DNA from 3 places in the Afifella aestuarii genome. Region 1 is predicted to be linked to each of the others. Evidence: predicted binding sites of a transcription regulator. Region 1 holds the regulator's gene; each other region holds the start of a gene.
The links. Region 1 encodes LexA, which represses DNA repair genes until DNA is damaged. Its sites were predicted from a motif close to TGTTCNNNNTGTGTTCNG; they were not measured.

Region 1 (7,647 bases):
CATCGATATCGTCGGCACGGGCGGCGATGCCTCCGGCACGTACAACATCTCGACAGGTGCAGCGCTCGTCGTTGCAGGTGTCGGCGTTCCTGTCGCCAAGCACGGCAACCGCGCCCTTTCCTCACGCTCGGGCGCCGCCGACTGCCTAACGGCACTCGGCGTCAATGTCGATCTCAAGCCCGAAGGGATCGCACGCTGTATCCGCGAGGCCGGCATCGGCTTCATGTTCGCGCCAAACCATCATGCCGCCATGCGCCACGTCGGTCCTTCTCGTGTCGAAATCGGCACGCGAACGATCTTCAACATCCTCGGACCCCTTGCAAATCCGGCCAAGGTGAAGCGCTACATGCTCGGGGTTTACTCCAAGGAATGGGTCGAACCCATTGCCAACGCGCTAAAAAATCTCGGCGCGGAAACGGCATGGGTGGTGCACGGCACCTATGGCGATGCCGGCGGCATCGACGAGGTGTCGACCACCGGACGCACCTATGTCGCGGAGCTCAAGGAAGGGCATGTTCGCACCTTCGAGGTCCATCCGCAGGATTTCGATGTCAAAGAAGCGCTGCCGGAGGATCTGAAAGGCGGCACGGCAGAGGAAAACGCGGCCGCCCTGCGCGATCTTCTCGACGGTGAGCTCGGTCCTTACCGCGATGTGGTCGTCGCCAATGCGGCGGCCGCTTTGATCGTCGCTGGCAAGTCCGAGCTCGTCGAGGAAGCCGCCGACATGGCCGAGGAATCGATCGATTCCGGCAAGGCAAAAGCTGCGCTCGAAGCGCTCCTGCGTGTCTCCAACGAAGCGGCGCCAGCCTCGTGAACGACATCCTCAAGAAAATCGAAGCCTACAAGCGGCAAGAGATCGAAGCCGCGGAGGCTGCCATCCCGCTTCAGGAGCTCAAAGCCCGCTTCGCCGATCAGGAAGCGCCACGCGGTTTTCTGGCCGCTCTGCGTCGCAAGGCAGAGGCGGACCAGCCCGGCCTTATCGCCGAGATAAAAAAAGCGAGTCCCTCGAAGGGATTGATCAGGCCGGATTTCAATCCGCCTGAACTTGCACAAGCCTATCAGGACGGCGGCGCCGCCTGTCTTTCCGTTCTGACCGATGCCCCGTCCTTCCAGGGGGCGCCAGAATTCCTGACCTCGGCACGCGCGGCCGTCTCCCTGCCGGCGTTGCGCAAGGACTTCATGTTCACGCCCTATCAGGTGGCTGAGGCACGCGCCTGGGGGGCCGACTGCATCTTGATCATCATGGCTGCGGTCTCCGACGATGAAGCAAAAGCCCTCGAAGACAGTGTCTTCGAATACGGCATGGATGTGCTTATCGAAGTCCATAACGAGCCGGAGCTCGAGCGCGCGCTCACCCTGGCTTCGCCAATGATCGGGATCAACAACCGGGATCTGCGCAGTTTTCACACCGACCTGGCGACCTCCGAACGGCTTGCGAAACTGATTCCGGAAGATCGGCTAATCGTCGGAGAAAGCGGTATTTTTTCGCCTGCGGATATCGCTCGCCTGAAAGCCTGCCGCATCCACGCCTTCCTCGTCGGCGAAAGCTTGATGCGCTCCGACGACGTGGCCGAGGCAACCCGCCGGCTCCTCGCCTCGCCGGCTTCGCAGGCCGCCGAATGAAAGATCACCTCACCCATCTTTCCGACGATGGGCGCGCGGAAATGGTCGATGTCGGAGACAAGGCGGTGACGACGCGCATCGCCGTCGCGAGCGGAAGCGTTCGCATGGCGCCGGAGACATTGCGCCTCATTCGCGAGGGCGACATGAAGAAGGGCGACGTCATCGCGACGGCGCGTATTGCCGGCGTGATGGCGGCCAAGCGCACTTCCGATCTCATCCCGCTCTGTCACCCTCTGGCTTTGTCGAAGATCGCCGTCGATATTCTGCCCGAGGAGGAGCTTCCCGGGCTTCTGGTGCGTGCGATGGCACGCGTGGATGCCAGGACGGGGGTTGAAATGGAAGCGCTCACAGCGGTTTCCGTCGCCTGTCTCACCATCTACGACATGGCGAAGGCCGTCGATCGAGCCATGACGATTGGCGACATTCGCCTGGAGGAGAAGAGCGGCGGCGCTTCCGGCGATTGGCGTTCCGACCGATGAGCCTGATTTCCGTCGCGGATGCCGTTGCCCGCATGCTCAAAGGCGTCACGCGTCTCGGGGAAGAGAGTGTCCCCCTGACGGAAGCACGCGGCCGGGTGCTTGCGCGCGATCTTGCAGCGAGACGTAACCAACCGCCGTTCCGTGCGTCTGCGATGGATGGCTATGCCGTACGCGCTGAGGATACGCCCTCAGGCGCATGGCTGCGCCAGATCGGCGAAGCACGCGCGGGCTCCCATTTTGCCGGAACTCTCGGCATGGGGGAGACGGTTCGCATCTTCACCGGAGCGCCTGTCCCCGACGGGGCCGATGCCATCCTCATTCAGGAAAACGCCGGCGCCGACGGCGACCGCATCGAGGTTCTGGAGCCGGTGGCGGCAGGCCGGCACATACGCGCCGCGGCCTTCGACTTCCGGGAGGGCGAGACGCTTCTTCATGCCGGACGCCGGATCGGAACCCGCGAAACGGCGCTTGCCGCAGCGATGAACCATGCAATCGTTCCGGTACGCCAGAGGCCAATCGTGGCCATCCTTTCGACCGGCGATGAACTCGTCGAACCCGGAGAAGAGCCGGGCCCAGATCAGATCGTCTCTTCGAACGGCGTGGCGATTGCCTCGATGGTTTCCGCCTGTGGCGGTCTCGCACGGGATCTTGGTGTCGCCGTCGACGACAAACAGGCGATTGCCGATGCTGCAGCAGGCGCGGCGGACGCCGATATCCTTGTGGTGATCGGCGGCGCCTCGGTCGGTGACCACGATCTCGTCCAACCGGCGCTCTCCGAACAAGGTCTCAAGGTCGATTTCTGGCGCGTCGCCATGCGGCCGGGCAAACCGGTCATGTTTGGTACGCTCGGGCGCACCCGGGTGCTCGGCCTGCCCGGAAACCCCGTCTCCGCCCTCATTTGCGCACTCGTCTTTCTGAAGCCTCTTATCGGGGCGATGCAGGGCGCCGAAGGCGGCGAGCCAACGCGCCTGTTGCCGCTCGCAGCAGCGTTGCCTGAGGTCGGCAACCGCCAGCAATATCTACGGGCGCGCTTCGTTGAGTGGCAGGGGCGGACAGCCGTCACGGTCGCTGACGAGCAGGATTCGTCTCTTCTTGCGACGCTTGCCCGTTCGGACGCCCTCATCATTCGCCCTCCCTTTGCTCCGGCGGCCCGGGCGGGCGATGTGGTTGCCGTCATCGATCTCGCGCAAGCCCTCTCGTAACCTCCCGCAGGGCCCCCAAGACTTGTGGAACACGCCATGAACAGGTAGTGTGCGTTCGTGATTTGTACACGAGACGCGACTCGCATCGCGAGGGGACGGCAATGCTGACAAAGAAGCAGCTCGAGCTTCTGCTCTTCATCAACGAAAGACTGAAGGAATCGGGCGTCCCGCCCTCGTTCGACGAGATGAAGGACGCGCTCGATCTGAAGTCGAAATCCGGAATTCATCGCCTCATCACCGCCCTGGAAGAGCGTGGCTTCATCAAGCGGCTGCCGAATCGGGCACGCGCGCTTGAAGTTCTGCGCCTCCCCGATGCGGTCAATCCGAGTTTCGGGCGACCGCAGCAGCGTGGCTTCACGCCGAGCGTGATCGAAGGCCGGCTCGGCAAGGCGCCCCAACCCGCTGAAGAAGAAGCCATCGAAGAGAGTGAGCGAGGCGCGAGCGTCCCGGTCATGGGGCGGATTGCGGCCGGCGTTCCGATCTCCGCCATTCAGAATCAGAGCCATTCCATCGTCGTGCCGCCGGACCTCCTTTCGAAGGGCGAGCATTTCGCGCTCGAGGTGCGCGGCGATTCCATGATCGAGGCCGGCATTCTCGACGGGGACACCGTAGTCATCCGTCGTCAGGACAGTGCCGACAGCGGAGATGTGGTGGTGGCGCTGATCGACGACGAAGAGGCGACCTTGAAGCGGCTGCGCCGCAAAGGCGCATCGATCGCGCTTGAGGCTGCCAACCCCGCCTACGAGACCCGCATCTTCGGTCCGGACAGGGTCCGCATCCAGGGTCGCCTCGTAGGGCTTTTGCGCCGCTACTGAGCGCTTCTCAGCCTTTCTGGCCTCGACGTCATCTGAGGGCCGGCGACCCCTGCCACGGTCGCCGGATGGATGGGCGCGATGTGCGAAGGTCAAGGTGCGGAGCCACACCGTCCGGGGGGTTGATTTCCATAAAGAGAGCGTGCGCTCCATGGGTGGCGAGCGCGGTGCGGTCGATGACGATGCGTGCCGCGCAATCTCTTGGCGCGCGCAGCTGCGTGACGATAATCTCGACGCGACGACAATCTTCCGAAAAGGCCACCGGATCGGTGACGCGCGAGAGGGTCAGTCCTTCGGGCATCTTCAGAACGCAGGCTTCGGCGTCGCAACGAAAGCCTGAAGTTCCCGCGGCTTCCGCCTCCGGCTCGCCCTCCCGCCAGACATCGTCAAGGAAGGAGCCTTGCCGTGCACCGACGATTTGGAGGTGTCCGGCGACGTCACGGGCAGCAACCGCCCTCCCCGCCTCATCCACCAGAAGGTCGGGCCTGGCGCCGAGAAGCCATGCAAGCAGCGCCCCCAGCAAGAGTGGTGCGACGCCGTAGAGGCGCAGCTGCGAGCGCCAGAGGCTGAGCCACAGAAGCCCGCCGCACATCAGAATGAGCGCGATCGCGGGAAACGGCGGGACGATAACGGTGGCGCCCGACAATGACGCTACGAAATGCGCCGAAGCGAGGACGAGATCGATGCCCCAGGCCATGACGGTCAACGGCACGGTTTCCAGACCGAACGGCATCGCAATCAGGCTGATGAGCCCCGCCGGCATCACGATGAGCGAGACGAGCGGCATCGCAATGAGATTGCCGAGGAGCGAGTAGGACGCGAGCCGTCCGAAATGGAAAGCCGCGAACGGCGATGTGGCGAGACCGGCGACGAGCGTGGTCAAGCCGACGGCACCGATCGCCACGGCAGGCCTGCGGAGAAGCCGCCAGAGCCCGCGGGCAGGTTCAGCAAGATCCTGGCGCGGACGGTCGCGCCAGGCTTCCCAGGCTGCCACCAAGGCGGCGACGGCCAGAAAGGACATCTGGAACCCCGGTTCGAGCACACTCTCGGGCTGGAGCGCGACGACCACGAAAGCTGCAATCGCGAGGTTGCGTAGCGAGAGAGCGGGACGATCCAGAAAAACGGCCGTAAGCATGACCGCAAGCATCACGAAGGCGCGGATCGTCGCCACGTTTCCGCCGGAGATCGACAAATAGAAGGCGCCGACTGCGAGCGCGACGGCCGCTGCAATTTTTCGGATCGGGAGAACGAGCGCCACATGTTCCGACAACGCCAGCACCGCACGCACGAGCCAGAAGGCCGTGCCGGCGATCAGCATCATATGCAGGCCCGAAATTGCTAGAATATGCGCAAGCCCCGCGATCCGCAGAGCGTCGACGTCCGCATCCGCGATCTGGCCACGATCGCCGACGAGAAGTGCTGCCGCGATTGCGGCGGGCGGGCCTGCCACCGCGTCGGTGATCCGCTCTGCGATCGCTCGGCGGATGGCCGCAATCGCCAGGAACACATGGACGCCGCTCGGTGGTTCGACGACCGTCAGAATGCCGAAGACAAAACCCGACGCGCCGATCCCATCGAAAAACGCCGCCCGAGCAGGATCGTAGCCCCCAGGGATCGCCGGGCCCGGCAGCGGTGCCAGCCGCGCCGCCCCCTTCACCCTTGCGCCAATCGGCGGCAGATCGGTGCGCAAGGTGAGCCGGACCCTGTGCGGCGTCTCTTCGGCCGAAAGACGCTCAATGCGCACATGGTCGAGGACGACCCGCGGCGTTCGTTCAGCGCGGGTTTCGACAGCCACCACCCGGCCGGTCACTTCAGTGCTCAGCGGATGTTGGAGCACCGGCGCGCGAAGGCTTTCAACGCGAAGCTTGCCTGCGGACATCCCGGCCAGAAAACAGGCGAGGAACACCAACGGATAGGCGCCACCACCGCGCCACCACGCGAGGCATGCGGCACCCGCCGTAGTCAAGGTTGCGGGCAGAAGCGCGGAAAGCAAAGGCTCGCGCGGCAAAATGAAATAGGTGGCCGCGCCACAAGAAAAGCCGACTGCCAGAAAGAGAAAGCCGCGCCGCTCCTCGAAATCGCGAGCAGCTTGCGCTCTGAGATGCGCGGTGTGAGACGCCACGCCGTAGCGGAAGCGCCTGAGCCGGCCAGGCGGCACGAAGCGTTCGATACGGCGATCGTCCTGCGAAGGCCGCACCCCATCCGCCGCGCTTGACTGTCCGCCGCTCGGTTCCATGCTTGCAAGCACCCGGCGCTGTGGCTAGACCGAGGCCATCTTACACGCGGGCCGGGCATCCACCAATCGCCCCGCCCTTTTGCCAGCCAAAACCACCATGTCATCTCATCCGATTACCCGCTTTGCTCCCTCGCCAACCGGCTTTTTGCACATTGGCGGCGCACGCACGGCGCTCTTCAACTGGCTCTATGCGCGGGGCCGCGGCGGTAAAATGCTGCTCAGGATCGAGGACACCGATCGCCAGCGCTCGACCGATGCTGCCATTGCGGCCATCCTGGACGGGCTCTCTTGGCTCGGCCTCGATTGGGACGGTGAACCGATCTCACAATTCGCCCGCATGGACCGCCATGCCGAGGTGGCCTGGCAGCTCGTTGAGAGCGGCCACGCCTATCGCTGCTATGCCTCCCAGGAAGAGCTGGCGGAGATGCGCGAGACGGCACGCGCCGAGGGTCGCCCGCCCCGTTATGACGGGCGCTGGCGCGACCGCGATCCGTCCGAAGCGCCGGAAGGCATCAAGCCGGTCATCCGCATCAAGGCTCCGCAGGACGGAGAAACGGTCATCGAAGATCACGTTCAGGGCCGCGTCACGTTCCCGAACCGCGACCTCGACGATTTCATCATCCTGCGCTCGGACGGAACGCCCACCTACATGCTGGCCGTCGTCGTCGACGATCACGATATGGGTGTCACGCACGTCATTCGCGGCGACGACCATCTCACCAATGCCGCCAGACAGGGCATCATCTACGAAGCGCTCGGATGGCAGGTGCCGCAATGGGCGCATATCCCGCTCATTCACGGTCCGGACGGCGCCAAACTCTCCAAACGTCATGGGGCGCTCGGCGTCGAAGCGTATCGGGCGATGGGCTACCTGCCCGAGGCGCTCCGCAACTATCTCGCACGCCTCGGCTGGGGCCATGGCGACGAGGAGATCTTCTCCTCCGAGCAGGCGACGGAATGGTTCGATCTCGACGCGATCGGCAAGGGCGCGGCGCGCTTCGACTTCGTCAAACTGCAAAATCTGAACGGCCATTATATCCGCCAGGCGGACGACGAGCGGCTCGTTGCCGACATGCTCAAGATCCTCCCCGAGATGGAGACGCCGCCGGCATTTCCCGCAGAGTTGAGTGCGGCGCAGCGTTCGCAGCTCATGCAACTCATGCCGGGTCTCAAAGAGCGTGCGAAGACGCTGGTCGAACTGGCCAACAACGCGGCCTTCCTGTTTGCGGCGCGGCCATTGACGCTCGACACCAAGGCAGCAGGCCTTCTCGACGACGATGCTCGCCGTCGCCTCG
Region 2 (7,647 bases), on a different contig from region 1:
AGGCATGGAAGCGGCGCGATCGGCCCGTCGAAAAGCCGCAGAACCTGCCCAAACGTGATCGTATCGGCCGGCTGCTGCAGGAAATAGCCGCCATTCACCCCACGCCGGCTCTGGATCAGGCCGTCACGCTTCAATTCCATCAGAATCTGCTCCAGGAACTTGCGCGGGATGCGCTCCCCCTTGGCAAGCTCGCCGGCGGAAATGGAATCGCTCTCCATCTCTGCGAGCGCAAGCAGCGCCCGCAGGGCGTATTTGGCCTTCTGGGAAATCATCCGCGCGGACACCTCTGGGCTGGGCTATTTCCTATTAATTGGGTAGTATATTGAAGCCGTTGCGGCAAGCTTGCGGGAGGCATCGGTACGGTCGTTCCAGTCAGCTCTGCGGCGGCTCGGCGCGCCCTCGGTCGGGGTGCATTTCCTCGACGAGGGCAAGCCAGGCCCGCGCCGCATGGGACAGATAGGCGCCGCGCCGCCAGATCATGGCGATATGCCAGGCAGTCTCCGGCTCGTCGAGAAGCACCGAGGCAGCATGGCCCGCCTCCGAGCGCGGCGCAATGATCTGGGGCAGGAAGGCGATGCCGAGGCCCGCCGCCGCAAGGCCGACGATGAACTCGATCTGGCTACTTCGTGCGGCGACCGCGGGCGAAAACCCATGTCGGCGGCAGGCGTCCCCGATGATCCGGTTCAAGCCGAAACCGGCCTCGAAAAGGATAAACGGCTCCTCGCGCACATCCTCGATCTTTATCGTCTGGCGCCCGGCAAGCGCATGGGCTCGGGGCATGACCGCCATCAGCGGCTCGCGCCGCACGCCCTGCCATTCGAAATCCTCCCCAAATGGAAGAAGCGAGGCGGCCATTTCGATTTCGCCCGTCCGCAGCATCTCCTCCAGCCGGTCGCTGCCATGCTCGACGAGGCGCACATCGATGCCCGGAAAGCGCTGGCGATAGATCGCGAAGAGCGGCGCAAACAACGCGCTGCTCGCCACGGGCGGCAGACCGAGCGAGAGAGACCCCTGCTTCAGGCCGCGGATCTCGTCGAGCTCGCGCGCGAGATCTGCACGTTCCGCCAGAAGCTTCACGGCTCTTCGATAGACCACCTCGCCCGGTGCGGTCAGGTGGCTGCGATGACCGATGCGGTCGAGAAGCGGCAGGCCGATCTCGTCTTCGAGCTGCCGCACGGCCTTTGAGATCGTCGATTGCGTGGCGAAAAGCGCCTTCGCGGCGGGCGTGAAACCGCCTTGGCGGACCACTTCGACGAAGGCCCGCAGATTGCGAAATTCCATAACATTCCGATATGGAATGAAGTCCATTCAGTCAATTCATTTTGTCGATTGATCAGCTGCAACTATATGCCGCTCCTTCCAGGAGATTCCGATGACCCCCCGCAGCCTCGCGCTTCGCTTCCGCCGCAGCCTTCACAACAGCCGCCTCGCCCAGATCGCGGCGATCTTCGTGTTCTGGGGCATCGGGGAAACGATCGTGCGCCTTTCGGGGCTTCCGGTGCCCGGCGGCATCATCGGCATGGCGCTCGTCCTCGCCCTTTTGATCTCCGGCCGCCTCAGCCTTTTCAGCATGCGCCGCGGCGCCCAATGGTTTCTGGCGGAGATGATCCTGTTCTTCGTGCCGGCCGTCCTCGCCGTCGTCGATCACCGCGAATTCGTCGGCCTGCTCGGCCTCAAGATCCTGTTCGTCATCCTGGCAGGCACCGCCTCCGTCATGGCGGTCACGGCGCTGACGGCGGACCTCTATTATCGCCGTCGCCTGGCCGCGGAGGACCGCCATGCCCTCTTCGAGTGAAATCCTGCTCCACGGCCTCTTCTGGTCGGCTCTGACGATCGGCACCTATTTTCTGGCAAAGCGCATCTATCTGCGCTGGCGGCAGCCCTTTTTGATGCCGCTCGCGATCACCCCGGCGCTTCTCATCCTGATCGTCGTCACCGCCGACGAGACCTACCGCGATTATATCCGCTCCACCGGCTGGCTCGTCAGCCTGCTCGGCCCGGCCATGGTCGCCTTCGCCGTGCCGATCTACGAGCAGCGCACCCTGATCGCGCGCCACTGGCCGGTCCTCTTCGTCGGCATGCTGGCGGGCACCACCACGGCCATTCTCTCCGGCTGGACCTTTGCAAGCCTCGTCGGTCTCGACGACGCCCTGCGCCTCAGCCTTCTACCGCGCTCCGTTTCGACACCCTTCGCCATGGTGGTCTCCTCCGACATTGGCGGCGCCCCCGACCTCACCGCCGTCTTCGTCGTCCTGACCGGCGTCTTCGGCGCCATCCTCGGCGAGTTGATGCTGACCATCCTGCCGGTCAAATCGGCTCTTGCCCGCGGCGCCCTCTTCGGCGTCGCAGCTCATGCGAGCGGCACCGCCAAGGCCCACGAGATCGGCCACGAGGAAGGCTCCGTCGCCGGCCTCGTCATGGTGCTCGTCGGCCTTTTGAACGTCCTCGTCGCACCGCTGATCGCCCACGGCCTGCCCTATCTCTGAGCCCTTCCACCGGCAGCCGCAGCAGACAGCCGCCCCAGGCCGGCTCCTCAAATCGGCTCTTCAGGCCGCCTTCAGTCTCTCGCCCGCAATCTCGCGCACCTGCCGAAGATCGTCGACGAAGGCACAGTAAGCACTCGCCTTGGCCTCCGCATCCGGCAGTCGCAGAAGATAGGATGGATGCACGGTGAGGAAGCCGGCAAAAGGCGGAAACTCCTGCCGGCCGCGCATCTTCGTCACGGAAACCTGTCGCCCCGAAAGCGCCAGCGCCGCCGTCCCGCCGAGCGTCACGACGAGGCGCGGCGACAAAAATTCAAGCTCCGCCATCAGCCACCAGCGATAATGCTTCACCTCCGACAAGGTGGGCTTCTGGTGGATGCGCCGCTTGCCGCGCATCTCGAACTTGAAGTGCTTCACGGCATTGGTGAGATAAACCGAGCCGCGGTCGATGCCGGCCTCCGCCATCGCCCGATCAAGAAGCTGGCCGGCCGGCCCGACAAATGGCCTTCCCTGACGATCCTCCTGATCGCCCGGCTGCTCGCCGACAAAGACGATGTCGGCATCTAGAGGGCCCTCGCCGAGCACCGCACGCGTCGCTCCCGGCACCGCCCCTGACACCAGCGGTTCCGAGGCAGCGATCAGCGCGTTGAGGTCTTGCAGGCTCTTCGGACGACCCTCACGCATTTTCTGGAGCGCCTTCTCCGGCGCGCGCTTGGGCGACGCGGCCGCCTCGCGCGCGATCATCTCGCGCACCCGCACCGGCGCGAAGCTGACGAGTTCCGGGATCGCCGCCACCTCCGGCATGTCGGCCCAGTAGCGCCGCGGCATATGCTGCGCCATCAATTTGGGATTGGCCCGCGCCGGGTTGAACGTCGCCGCATAATAGGTCCGCCACCCCTCTTCGAAACCGTCGCCGGCAGCGGCCGGGTCGCGGCGCGCCGGCGGCCCTTCGACCAGCTTTTTGCCGTCCCAGTGGAGCGAGCCGTCGGGCGTCAGGATCGACCAGGCCATATTGGCGAAACGCTCGGCGAAAAAAGGCGCGGCCGCAGCCAAGGTGAAATGCACCGGCTCGAAATAGGCGACGAAGCGTTCTTTTTCCTCGATGCCAGAGCTCTCAGTCTCGCCCTCCGTCACGCCTCCCTCCGTCACCACACGGCGAAAGCGCAGAAAGCCATGCATATGATGGATGTCGCGCCGCACCTCCTGCTGCATGCGCGCAAGACGGTAGACGAGCGGATCGCTCGCCACCTCGAGGAGCCCGCGCTCGCCCTTCAGAATTCTCCACACGAGCCGGTAGAGAAGCCCATAGCGCTCGTGGTCGCGGTGACAGACGACATCGGCGATGAGCCGTGTCACGGCGCGCGGCAAGACGACCGGCGGCGCCTCTCCGGCAAGCGGCGCGCCGAAGAGATCCTGCACACCCTCCGCCGCGAAGACGACATCGTCCGGCGCGACCCGGTCGCGCACGAAGATGCGCAGCGCCCGGCGAAAACCGTCGAGATCCGCCCCCGCCTTCATATCGATGCGCACGCGGCTCATCAGAACAGGCTCATTTGCTGGGCCGGCTCGGCGAGCCTTTGCCGCAGATCGAGCCGGTCGATGAGGGAGACGGGCCGGTGGTCCGGCGTGACGAGAAACGGCAGCGCCCGTTTCAGGCCCGCCGTCAGCCGCGCGAGATCTGGAAGTCGCAGCTTCTGGTGCCGGCGCGAGGTGAGAATACGCTCCACGGCCCTCTGCCCGAGCCCCGGCACCCGCAAAAGCATCTCCCGCTCCGCGCGATTGACGTCGACGGGAAAGCGCTCGCGATGCTTCAGCGCCCAGGCAAGCTTCGGATCGACATCGAGCGCCAGCATGCCGTCCTCGCCGCTTTCCGCGACCTCGTCGGCCGAAAACCCGTAAAACCGCATCAGCCAGTCCGCCTGATAAAGCCGGTTTTCCCGGCGAAGCGGCGGCGCCTTCGCCGGCAGAAGCAGGCTCGCCTCGGGGATCGGGCTGAAGGCGGAATAATAGACCCGCTTCAACGCGTAATCGTCATAGAGCCTGGCGCTCGCGCGAATGATCGCGGCATCCTTCACATCATCCGCCCCGACGATCACCTGCGTGCTCTGCCCGGCGGGCGAGAAACGCCGTCGCTCGTCGCGCGCCTCCAAGATGCGCTCATGCATCTGCCCCATCGCCTCGGTGATCGTCCGGTCGTTCTTTTCCGGCGCGAGCGCTTTCAGGCTCGCCCCGCTCGCAAGCTCCAGATTGATCGACAACCGGTCAGCGTACCGCCCCGCCTCCTCGATCAGCCACGGGCTCGCCTCCGGAATGGCCTTGAGATGGATATAGCCCCGAAAGCCGTGGACGCGCCGGAGCGTCTTCGCCACCCGCATCATCTCCTCCATCGTCCGGTCGGGCGAGCGCGCAATGCCGGAGGAGAGGAAGAGGCCTTCGATATAGTTGCGTTTGTAGAATTCGAGCGTGAGCCGCACCACCTCCTCGACCGAGAAACGCGCCCGCGGCACGTTCGAGGAGCGCCGGTTGATGCAATAGGCGCAGTCGAACAGGCAGTAATTCGTCAGAAGGATTTTCAGAAGCGAGACGCAGCGCCCGTCCGGCGTGAAGGCGTGGCAGATGCCGGACGGCGCCGTCGCGCCGAGCCCGTTCTTCCCCGCCTTGCGCTTCGGCGCGCCCGACGAGGCGCAGGACACGTCATATTTTGCCGCGTCCGCCAGAATGCCGAGCTTGGTTGCGAGCTTCTCATCCATGCCGGGATGATGCCATGTTCTTCTTTTGTTCGCAACGGGCTTATGTGGCGCCCGGGCTGAATCAGTCTGTCTGAATCACAATCTCCGAAGTTCAGGCCATCGACCTCAATCGACTCGAGAATTTTCCGCACGCGCCTCCGTCTCCGCGTCCAGCACCGCCCGGATCTCTTGAAGCAAAGGATGAGCGTCGGTCGCGCGCCTCCCATAATCGAGATTGAATCGATAATCGAAGTCGAGCGGGTTAAGCCCCTGATTGTGCTGAAGGATCGTCTCGAGCTTATCGAGCCCCTTGGCGAGCCGCGCCTCCGGCGTCGCCCCCGCCTCATACTCCTCCCAGAGATGGAGGATCGCCTGCCGCCGTGCCGGGTCGAGCGGCGCGGTCAGTTGCAGAAGATCGGCGCGCTCCTGCGCGGCCTTCTCCTCGCCCGGCATCTGCGCAACCGCCGGCACGTCGCCCGACAGCGCTTCGCCGAGATCGTGCACGATCAAGATCTTGAGAAGATGGCCGAAGTCGATGTCGCCGAGATCCTTCTCGAAAACGATCGCCATCAGGGCGAGGCGCCAGGTGTGCGCGGCCGTGCTCTCCGGCCGTCCCTCCGCCGTAAAGCCGGAGCGGAACGTGTCCTTGAGCCGCTCCGCCGCGCGCAGAAAATCGAGGGCGCCGGAAAGATCCTCCTGCCTCATCATCCCCTCACAGCATGCCCGGACGGAAGAGCGCGCTCTTGTCGATGATTTCGCCAGAGACCATGAAGATGCCGCCGCCCTTGTAATGCAGCGTTTCAGGATGTTCCGGCTCCGGCGCCACATGCGCCTTCACCACCTCGAAGACGAAGAAATTGTAGCGCCCGACGAGCGCATCCTCGAACAGCCGGCATTCGAAATTGGCGTGGCATTCGCCGATCATCGGGGCGCCCACCATCTCGGCCGCCTCGGCCGTCAGGCCGAAATCCTTGAACTTGTCGATCCGTTCTCCGGAGGTGTTGCCGATCTTGACGACGGTATCGGTGAGCGCCGTCGTCGGCAGATTGATGACGCATTCGCCACTCGCACGGATGAGCTCGAAGGAATGGTTGCCGGCGGAGATCATGCAGCCGACGAGCGAGGGCGAGAATTCCATGATCGTGTGCCAGCCCATCGTCATGATGTCGTGCTCGCCTTGATGGGCGGACGAGACGAGCACGACCGGCCCGGGCTCCAGATAGCGCCGCACATCCGACACGTCGAAATCGATTTTCTTCACCGCCGTCATCTTCTGCCTCTCCGAAATGGCATGGCTCCATCCCACCGCCGAATGCCGTCTGAGACCCGGTGAGGCCTCGCCAAGGCACGCATGCGGCATAGATGCAGCAACACATCCACTCACATCTCAATCAGGTTCATTCCATGACAGAAAGCACGCAGATACTCCTCGCGTCACGCCCCGAGGGCCGGCCGACGCCAGAGAATTTCCGCACGGAGACCGCGTCCGTGCCGGCGCCGAAGGAGGGCGAAGTCCTCCTCAAGATCCGTTACCTCTCGCTCGATCCCTATATGCGCGGGCGCATGAGCGCGGCAAAATCCTACGCCGCCCCGGTCGAGGTCGGCGCCGTGATGGAAGGCGGCACCGTGGCGGAGGTCGTGGAAAGCCGCGACCCGAACTTTGCCTTCGGCGATATGGTCCTCTCCTATTCCGGCTGGCAGACACATGCGGTCGCAAAAGCCGCTCATCTGCGCAAACTCGATCCCGAGAAGGTACCGGTGACGACCGCCCTCGGCGTCCTCGGCATGCCGGGCTTCACCGCCTATTCGGCGCTTCTCACGCTCGGAAAGCCGAAGGAAGGCGAAACGGTCGTCGTCGCCGCGGCGACCGGCCCTGTAGGTTCCGCCGTCGGCCAGATCGCAAAAATCAAGGGCGCACGTGCCGTCGGCATCGCCGGCGGACCGGAGAAGTGCCGGGCGCTCACGGAAGACTTCGGCTTCGACGCGGCGATCGACCATCGCTCCGAAACATTCGCGGAGGATCTGAAGGCCGCCTGCCCGGACGGCATCGACGTCTATTTCGAAAACGTCGGCGGTGCCGTCTTCGAGGCCGTGCGCCCGCTTCTCAACTTTTATGCGCGCATGCCCGTCTGCGGCCTCGTCTCGCAATACAACGCCACCGGCCCGTTCGAAGGCCCGGACAAGCTGCCGGGCTTGATGCGCGATATCCTGACGAAGAGCCTCACCATCCGCGGCTTCATTCAGACGGAATTCAAGGATCAGATGCCGGACTTCATCAAGGAAATGGGCAGCTGGGTCGCGGACGGACGCATCCGTTACAAGGAAGATATCGTCGAAGGACTGGACAAGGCGCCCGACGCCTTCATCGGCCTTCTGGAAGGCAAGAATTTCGGCAAGCTGATCGTCAAAGTCGCCTGAGCCGACGAAAACACGCC
Region 3 (7,647 bases), on a different contig from region 1:
TATGCGCTTGCGTTACGCATCGCCAGCGAGTTTATCGCAGGTGTTCTGGTCGGAGCGGCCCTGGGATGGGGATTGGACGAGGTCGCAGGGACCTCCCCATGGGGGCTTATCGGCTTTCTGATGCTGGGATTTGCCGCCGGCGTGCTCAATGTGATGCGCGCCGCGGGTAAAATAGCCGGGCCTTACGACAGGCTCGACAAGGACAAGGACGGCGGGCCTGCCCGTCACGATTGAGGCGAGGCCGATTAAGGCCCGGGGAAGCAAGGGGTAGGCTGTGGCGAGCGAAGCGGCGACGCATTCCGACACCGTGGATCCGATCCACCAGTTTCACATCAACAATCTGGTCGATTTCGGCCAGATCGGCCACAGCACGTTCGCTTTCACCAATTCGGCGCTGTTCATGGCCATTACGGTGATCCTGATCGTCGGCTTTATGATGCTGTCGACGCGCGGCCGTGGCCTCGTGCCGGGCCGCATGCAGAACGTCACTGAGATGTTCTACGAGTTCACGGCCAACATGCTGCGCGAAGCCGCCGGATCGGAAGGCATGCGCTTCTTCCCGTTCGTCTTCACGCTGTTCTCGTTCATCCTGGTGGCGAACCTGATCGGCATGGTGCCGTATTTCTTCACCGTGACGGCGCATATCGTGATCACGGGGGCGCTTGCCCTTCTCGTCATGGCGATCGTGATCGGCTACGGCTTTTCCAAGCACGGCTTCGGCTTTCTGAAGCTCTTTGTGCCCGACGAGGTGCCTGGCGTCATCCTGCCGATGATCGTGGCGATCGAGATCCTCTCGTTCATCTCGCGCCCCGTCAGCCTCTCCATTCGTCTTTTCGCCAACATGCTGGCCGGTCACATCACCCTCAAGGTGTTTGCCGGCTTCATCATCTCGCTGTCGACGTTCGGCGTGATCGGCTGGGCCGGTGCGGTCCTGCCTTTCCTGATGGTGGTGGCGCTCACGGCCCTTGAAATTCTTGTGGCTGTCCTGCAGGCCTATGTCTTCGCAATTCTGACCTGCATGTACCTCAACGACGCGCTGCATCCTTCGCACTGACGGCGCGGTTTTTTCTCCATCCTCTTCCAACACGCAAGGAGCATGAACATGGAAGCAGATGCTGCAAAGCTGATTGGCGCGGGCATCGCCTGCATCGGCATGGGCGGGGCCGGCGTTGGCCTGGGTTCGCTCTTCGGCCACTTCCTCGAAGGCGCATTGCGCAATCCCGCGGCTGCGGACGGCCAGTTCGGCCGCCTCATCTTCGGCTTCGCGGTCACGGAAGCGCTGGGCATCTTTTCGCTCCTGATCGCCCTTCTCCTCATCTTCGCCGTCTAAGCCAGACAGCGAAGACGGCGCGCCGGAGGCACACGCCACCGGCGGCCGAACGGCTTGAGGAGAAGAGCACGTGGTAACAACGGCACTCGCTCAGACGGCCGCGGAAACGGCGGCGGAACATACCGAAATCGCGGATTCGGCCCATGGCGCGTTTCCGCCTTTCGATCCGTCGACGTATCTCTCGCAGCTCATCTGGCTCGCGGTCTTCTTTGGCCTGCTCTATTACCTGCTCAGCAAGATGGTGCTGCCACGCATTGCCACCATCCTTGAGGAGCGGCACGACCGCATCGCCGACGATCTCGCAGAGGCCGAAAAGCTGAAGCGGGAGAGCGACGAGGCGATCGCGGCCTACGAGCAGGCGCTCGCCGAAGCCCGGCAGCGCGCTCACGGCATTGCCCAGGACGCCCGAGACAAGGCGAAAGCCGAGGTCGAGGACGAACGGGCCAAGGCCGAGGCGGAGCTCGAAGAGAAGCTGCAGGCCGCCGAAGCACGTATCGGCGAGGTGCGCGACAAGGCTCTCGCCGAAGTCGACGCGATCGCCAAGGAGACGACCGAGGCGCTCGTTGAGACCCTGTCCGGTGAAGCTCCGGCAGATGCGGATGTCGGGTCAGCCGTCTCCGCAGCCATGAACGAGCGGAGATAACGATGGACGCAACCAGCCTAGCTTCGCTGTGGGTCTTCATCGGCCTTCTCACCTTCCTCGGCATCATGATCTATCTCGGCGTGCCGAAGATGATGACGGCCGCGCTCGACAAGCGCTCGGAGAAGATCCAGCACGAGCTCGACGAGGCTCGGCGCCTGCGGGAAGAGGCGCAGGCGCTTCTGGCCGAATATCAGCGCCGCCGCCAGGAGGCCGAGGAAGAGGCGGCCGGGATCGTGGCGCTCGCCGAAAACGAAGCGGCAGCCCACGCCGCCGAAGCCAAACAGCGGCTCGAGGAATATATCGAGCGGCGCACGCGCGGTGTGGAACAGCGCATCGCTCAGGCCGAGGCCCAGGCAGTCAGCGACGTGAAGGCACGGGCGGTCGATGTGGCCGTCGCAGCCTCCGCAAAGATCCTCGCTGAACAGAACGAGGGCGCGGTCGGTCAGCGGTTGATCAACAGCTCCATCGAGGGCTTGAAGCGGCACTGAGCAGCTTCGACAAAGAGACGACAAAAGGCGGGCCTCGGCCCGCCTTTTTCTTTTTCGGCCGACAGTTTATCCGACAGACAGGCGGGACCTCGCCGGGCAGCGCGTGGTTGAGCGCGGTGGCCCGCCCTCTTCGCGGCTCTGCTCTCTACAATATTGCCGGGCCTATTTGCCGGCGAGGAGCGCCGCGATGGGCGCAAAGCTCGCCCGGTGGAGTCGGCACGGCCCGAGCCGCGTCAGGGCGGCTCTGTGGGCCGGCGTCGCGTACCCCTTATGGGAGCCGAGCTCGTAGCCTGCAAACACCCCGTCGCAATGCGCCATCATCCGATCGCGTGACACCTTGGCCACGATCGAGGCTGCAGCAATCGACAGCGAGGAGGCGTCTCCACCGATCAGCGCCTCGCACGGCAGATCGATGTTCGGCACCTTGTCGCGGCCGTCGACGAGAACCGCGTCGGCGGGTTGCGGCAGACTTCTGAGGGCACGCGCCATCGCAAGAAGCGCCGCATTGCGGATGTTGATGCGGTCGACGGTGGCCGTCGAGCAATAGGCGACGGCGACATCGGCACAGCCGAGGATCTCTTCGTAGAGTTCCTGGCGGCGCAATGCGGTGAGCGCTTTGGAATCGTCGATGCCGACCGGGATGTTTTCCTGATCGAGAATCACGGCGGCAGCCACGACCGGGCCGGCGAGCGGGCCCCGGCCGACCTCATCGACGCCCGCGATGCGACGGTAGCCAGCAAGCAGCAGCCGCGTCTCGGCCTGGAGATGCGGGCCGGCAGCCCCGGAGGCCTTGGCTGATTTTGCAGCGCCCTGCTTCGGAGCTTTCGGTTTACGAATCGTCTTTGTCGCCGACATGGACCGCCGATAGGCCGCGGCTACTCCCGATGCAAGCCGGGCGCTTGCCCACGACGCCGCGCTTTCCACCTTCGGACACAGGCTTCTTTGAGCCCTCGGCAGCGGTGACGCCTAGAAGAGCTTCAACTGACCGCCGACCGGCACCGGCGGAGAGAACAGATCCGTGCGCATATCGTAGCGCCGCTCGTTCAACCGCAGGCGCTTCGCCGCCAGTTCGAAGCGGCGACCGATCTGCCAGGCGTAAGGCCCCCTACCCCGCTGGCGCTCATGCCAGGCCGAATCATAATCCTTGCCGCCCCGCATGGAGCGCATCAGCGACAGAACATGTTCGGCTCGGTCCGGGAAATTCTCTTTGAGCCATTCCTTGAAGATCGGCGCCACTTCGAGCGGCAGCCGCAACAACACATATCCGGCTGAGGTGGCGCCTGCCGCCGCGCCCGCTTCGAGAAGGCGCTCGATCTCATTGTCGTTGATGGCAGGCACGATCGGCGCCGTCATGATCGAGACAGGAATGCCGGCTTCGCTCAGGCCTGAAATCGCTTCAAGCCGTTTCGCCGGCGTCGAAGCCCGGGGCTCCATCAGGCGCGACAGCTTATGGTCAAGGCTCGTCACGGAGAGGCCCACTTTGACGAGCCCCTTCTCCGCCATCGGCGCGAGGATATCGAGATCGCGCAGGACGAGCGCCGATTTGGTGACGATGCCGACCGGATGATTGGCGGCAGAAAGGACCTCCAGCACATCGCGCATGATCCGATACTGGCGCTCGACCGGCTGGTAAGGGTCGGTGTTGGTGCCGATCGCGATCGGACGCACCTCGTAGCCCGGCGCGGCGAGCTCTTTCTCCAGAAGCTTCGCCGCATCCGGTTTGGCGAAGAGCCGCGTCTCGAAGTCGAGCCCCGGCGACAGGCCCATATACGCGTGCGTTGGCCGGGCGAAACAATAGGCGCAGCCGTGCTCGCAGCCGCGATAGGGATTGATGGACCGGTCGAAGGAAATGTCGGGCGAGGCATTGCGCGTGATGATCTTGCGCGGCCGCTCGATCGTCACCTCTGTGCGCAGACGGGGCAGCTCGTCGAGGCTGTCCCAGCCATCGTCGACGATCTGCCGCGTCTGTTTCTCGTAACGGCCCGTCTCGTTGGAGACGGCCCCGCGGCCGCGCCGCACAAGCGGCCGCAGCGCGGTGGAGATCTGTTCGGTCCCCCCGACTTCCCACCCATCTTCGGAGGCCGAGTTTGCCTGGCCGAGCGCCACCCAGGCCGCATCGCGTTCTGCGCGAAACCGTGACGACGCAGAGGACGCGGCGTTCCGCTTTGCGGCTGCTGCGGAACCGCCCCTTGGGGTGTGGGGTGTGGGCGGGGTGAAGGTGGGGCTCGGCTCAGGCATGGTGAGAATATAGCGCGAACATAGGAACATTACAAGAACAAAGGTGACTTTATTCCTAGGCGAAACGAGGAAGCCGGGGATTGGACGATCCGCCTTAACGAAACAGTTACCTTTCTGTTGGGTTAAGAGCCGGATTTCGCTAGCAAACCAGCATGATCACCGTGCTTCTTTCCGCGCCCAACGATGCGCAGCATCTGGCGCGCAGCCTCACCGCCCTCGTCCCGGCGGCGGTCGAGGGTCTGGTGCGCGACGCCTACGTCGTCGGCGCGCCCAACGATGAAGAGATCGAAGCGGTGGCGGATGCTGCCGGCGCGGAACTCATAGGTCGCGAAGCTCTCACAGAGGCGATCACCGCGTCGCGCGGCGAGTGGCTTCTCCTGATGGAAGGGGGCGCCCGCCCGCTCGACGGCTGGATGACGGCGGTTCGCGAGTGGATGGAAGAGCCAGGCCGCGGGGCCGCAAGCTTCACCCTCGCCGGTAAGCGCAAGACGCTCTTCGGTTTTCTGGAGCGGGAGGAACCGCTTCGCCGCGGCGTGCTCATGCGCAAGGCCGATATGGCGGCGGCCGGCGCGGACGACCTCAAAGCTCTTGCCCGCGGCCAGTCCACCAAACGCCTTTCCGCGCGGATGGCGCCGCCGGCCTGAGAGGCCTCAGCCGCGTTTCAGATGCTCGTCGAGCCGCGGCATGATCTCGACGAAATTGCACGGCCTGTGACGGTAATCGAACTGGCTCTTCAAGATGCCATCCCAGGCATCGCGGCACGCCCCGGGCGAGCCCGGAAGAACGAAGATGTAGGTCGCATTCGCCACGCCTGCGGTGGCGCGAGATTGAATCGTTGAGACGCCGATCTTGTCATAGGAAATGCGGTGGAAGACCGCTGAAAAGCCGTCCATGCGCTTTTCAAACAGGGGCTCGAGCGCCTCCGGCGTGACGTCGCGGCCCGTAAAGCCGGTGCCGCCCGTGGTGATGATCACATCGATCGCATCATCGGCGATCCAGCCCTGAACACGCTTGCGGATGTCCTCAATATCGTCGCGAACGATGTCGCGCCCGGCGAGAACGTGGCCGGCGTCGCAAATACGCTCTTCGAGCGTGTCACCGGAACGATCATCGGCAAGCGCGCGGGTATCCGACACCGTCAGCACCGCGATCTTGACGGGAATGAAGGCCCGCTCGTCACCGCTTTGCGTCATTCCATCTCCCGCGCTCGAAACACAGAGTGAGTCCAGAGAAGGCGCAACGCCTCCCCGTCAAGAGGGGGCGGCGCTTTGAGATCCTGCGGGCACGCCTCACGCCCCGAGCGCGAGGCGCGGCCTCGTCAGGAGGTCGCGTCCGTCTCTTTCGTCTTTTCCCCGCTCGCCTCGCTCGTCGTCTCCCCGGGCGCGTCGTCGGAGCCACCTTCCTGTGCCACGTCCGCTTCAGACGCCTCCTCGGGTTCGGGCGCCGGCGGCAGCTCTTCTGGATCGGGCTGCAGGACGGCCGTCTGCGGCGTCAGCATGCGCGGGCTCGGCACGGCGGAGAAGGTCTCGCGCTCATGTTGCGGCGGCGGGGCGCGGCGGGTCGTGCGGTAGACCGAGAAGACCGCCATGGCGAAATGAGCGACGGCCGTGGTGACGAAGAGCCCTTCCGGCCCGAAGGTTTCCATCGTGCCGGAGGCGACGAGCGGGCCGGCCATCGTGCCGATGCCGTAAAGAAGCAGGAGGCCCGAGGACACCTGCACGAAGGACAGGTCGCTTGCAAAATCGTTCGCGTGGGCGACGGCGAGAGAATAGAGCGCATAGGAGGTGCCGCCATAAAGCGCGAAAGCGAGGCTGAGCACGATCGGATTGTGTGGCGCGAAGACGGCTATCCCCATGCCGATGATCGAGGCAAGAAGTGCGGCCCCGCCGATCATGAAACGTCTGTCGATGCGGTCGGAGAGCCTGCCTGCCGGCATCTGGATGAGCGCGCCGGCAATGATGGCGATGCTCATCAAGGTGGCGATGTGCGCCGTACCAAGGCCGATCTGAAAACCGAACAAAGGCCCAAGCGTGCCGAAAGCACCGTTCGCCACGCCGACGAGAAGCGTCGCCACGAAGCCGACCGGCGAATTCTGGAAAAGCCGCTTCAAATCGAGCGTGACGCCGGCCAGCGGTTGGGGAACGGCCGCGCGCGACAGCGACAAAGGCAAAAGCGCCAGGCAGAAGAAAATCGCCCCGACCATGAAGGACGTGTCGCGGGCGGGATCACCGATCGCCACCAGCATCTGCCCGACGACGATCGCCACATAGGTGATCGTCATGTAGATGCCGAAAATCATACCGCGATTTTCGTTGGTCGCCCGTTCGTTCAGCCAGCTTTCGATGATCATGAAGCAGGCCGCGAGCACGAAGCCGGAGAAGATGCGCAGAAGGATCCACGACAGCGGCGTCACGATCATCGCATTCAAGAGAACGATGACCGCCGCGGCCGCTGCGGAGGCGGCAAATGCGCGGATATGGCCAACCTGGTGGACGATGCGCGGCGCCATGAAACAGCTGGCGACGAAGCCGACTGCCCAGCCCGTCCCGACGAGGCCCAGCGAGAATGTCGAAAAATGCTCCAAGCCGCCGCGGATCGGCAGCAGGATGGAGTGCAAACCGTTCGCAGTGAGCAAGAAGGCCACGCTCAATAAGAGCGCAGCGATAGGAAGAAGTTGCCTGGCCATGATGGACGCCGAATTGCCGCGAGCCGCCGGTAACCCTGTGCGTCGCCAACGGTCAAGCCCTCCCGTGTTCACGCTTTGCGACAGCTTGTCAGCTGATCAGTTTTGAGACTCTTCGAGGGCGGCTTTCAAAGTCAACAAATCGCGCCAGACGAGCTTTTTCTGCAGCGGATTGCGCAAGAGATAGGCCGGGTGAAACGTCGCCATGGCACGGACTTGGCGGGCCCCTGTGTCGAAATCGATCCAACGACCGCGCAGCCGCGTG

Region 2: the regulator LexA is predicted to act here: its motif matches at 5,249-5,266, upstream of EO094_RS06515 (putative DNA modification/repair radical SAM protein).
Region 3: the regulator LexA is predicted to act here: its motif matches at 4,722-4,739, upstream of EO094_RS11440 (glycosyl transferase family 2).

Annotation. Positions count from the first base shown of each region.
Region 1 is NZ_SAUF01000005.1:483,856-491,502, reverse strand. It holds gene trpD (anthranilate phosphoribosyltransferase) at 1-814, shown strand, start outside; gene trpC (indole-3-glycerol phosphate synthase TrpC) at 811-1,623, shown strand; gene moaC (cyclic pyranopterin monophosphate synthase MoaC) at 1,620-2,102, shown strand; gene EO094_RS16400 (molybdopterin molybdotransferase MoeA) at 2,099-3,304, shown strand; gene lexA (transcriptional repressor LexA) at 3,406-4,119, shown strand; gene EO094_RS16390 (ComEC/Rec2 family competence protein) at 4,148-6,313, opposite strand; gene gltX (glutamate--tRNA ligase) at 6,450-7,647, shown strand, end outside.
Region 2 is NZ_SAUF01000001.1:1,392,618-1,400,264, reverse strand. It holds gene EO094_RS06540 (RrF2 family transcriptional regulator) at 1-272, opposite strand, end outside; gene EO094_RS06535 (LysR family transcriptional regulator) at 373-1,281, opposite strand; gene EO094_RS06530 (CidA/LrgA family protein) at 1,373-1,795, shown strand; gene EO094_RS06525 (LrgB family protein) at 1,779-2,486, shown strand; gene EO094_RS06520 (UdgX family uracil-DNA binding protein) at 2,547-4,022, opposite strand; gene EO094_RS06515 (putative DNA modification/repair radical SAM protein) at 4,022-5,233, opposite strand; gene EO094_RS06510 (HD domain-containing protein) at 5,339-5,917, opposite strand; gene EO094_RS06505 (flavin reductase family protein) at 5,925-6,482, opposite strand; gene EO094_RS06500 (NADP-dependent oxidoreductase) at 6,617-7,630, shown strand.
Region 3 is NZ_SAUF01000002.1:650,584-658,230, reverse strand. It holds gene EO094_RS11475 (AtpZ/AtpI family protein) at 1-234, shown strand, start outside; gene EO094_RS11470 (F0F1 ATP synthase subunit A) at 275-1,054, shown strand; gene EO094_RS11465 (F0F1 ATP synthase subunit C) at 1,103-1,330, shown strand; gene EO094_RS11460 (F0F1 ATP synthase subunit B) at 1,401-1,973, shown strand; gene EO094_RS11455 (F0F1 ATP synthase subunit B family protein) at 1,976-2,461, shown strand; gene EO094_RS11450 (ribonuclease HII) at 2,624-3,316, opposite strand; gene EO094_RS11445 (PA0069 family radical SAM protein) at 3,428-4,504, opposite strand; gene EO094_RS11440 (glycosyl transferase family 2) at 4,852-5,343, shown strand; gene moaB (molybdenum cofactor biosynthesis protein B) at 5,350-5,892, opposite strand; gene EO094_RS11430 (MFS transporter) at 6,018-7,385, opposite strand; gene EO094_RS11425 (uracil-DNA glycosylase) at 7,482-7,647, opposite strand, start outside.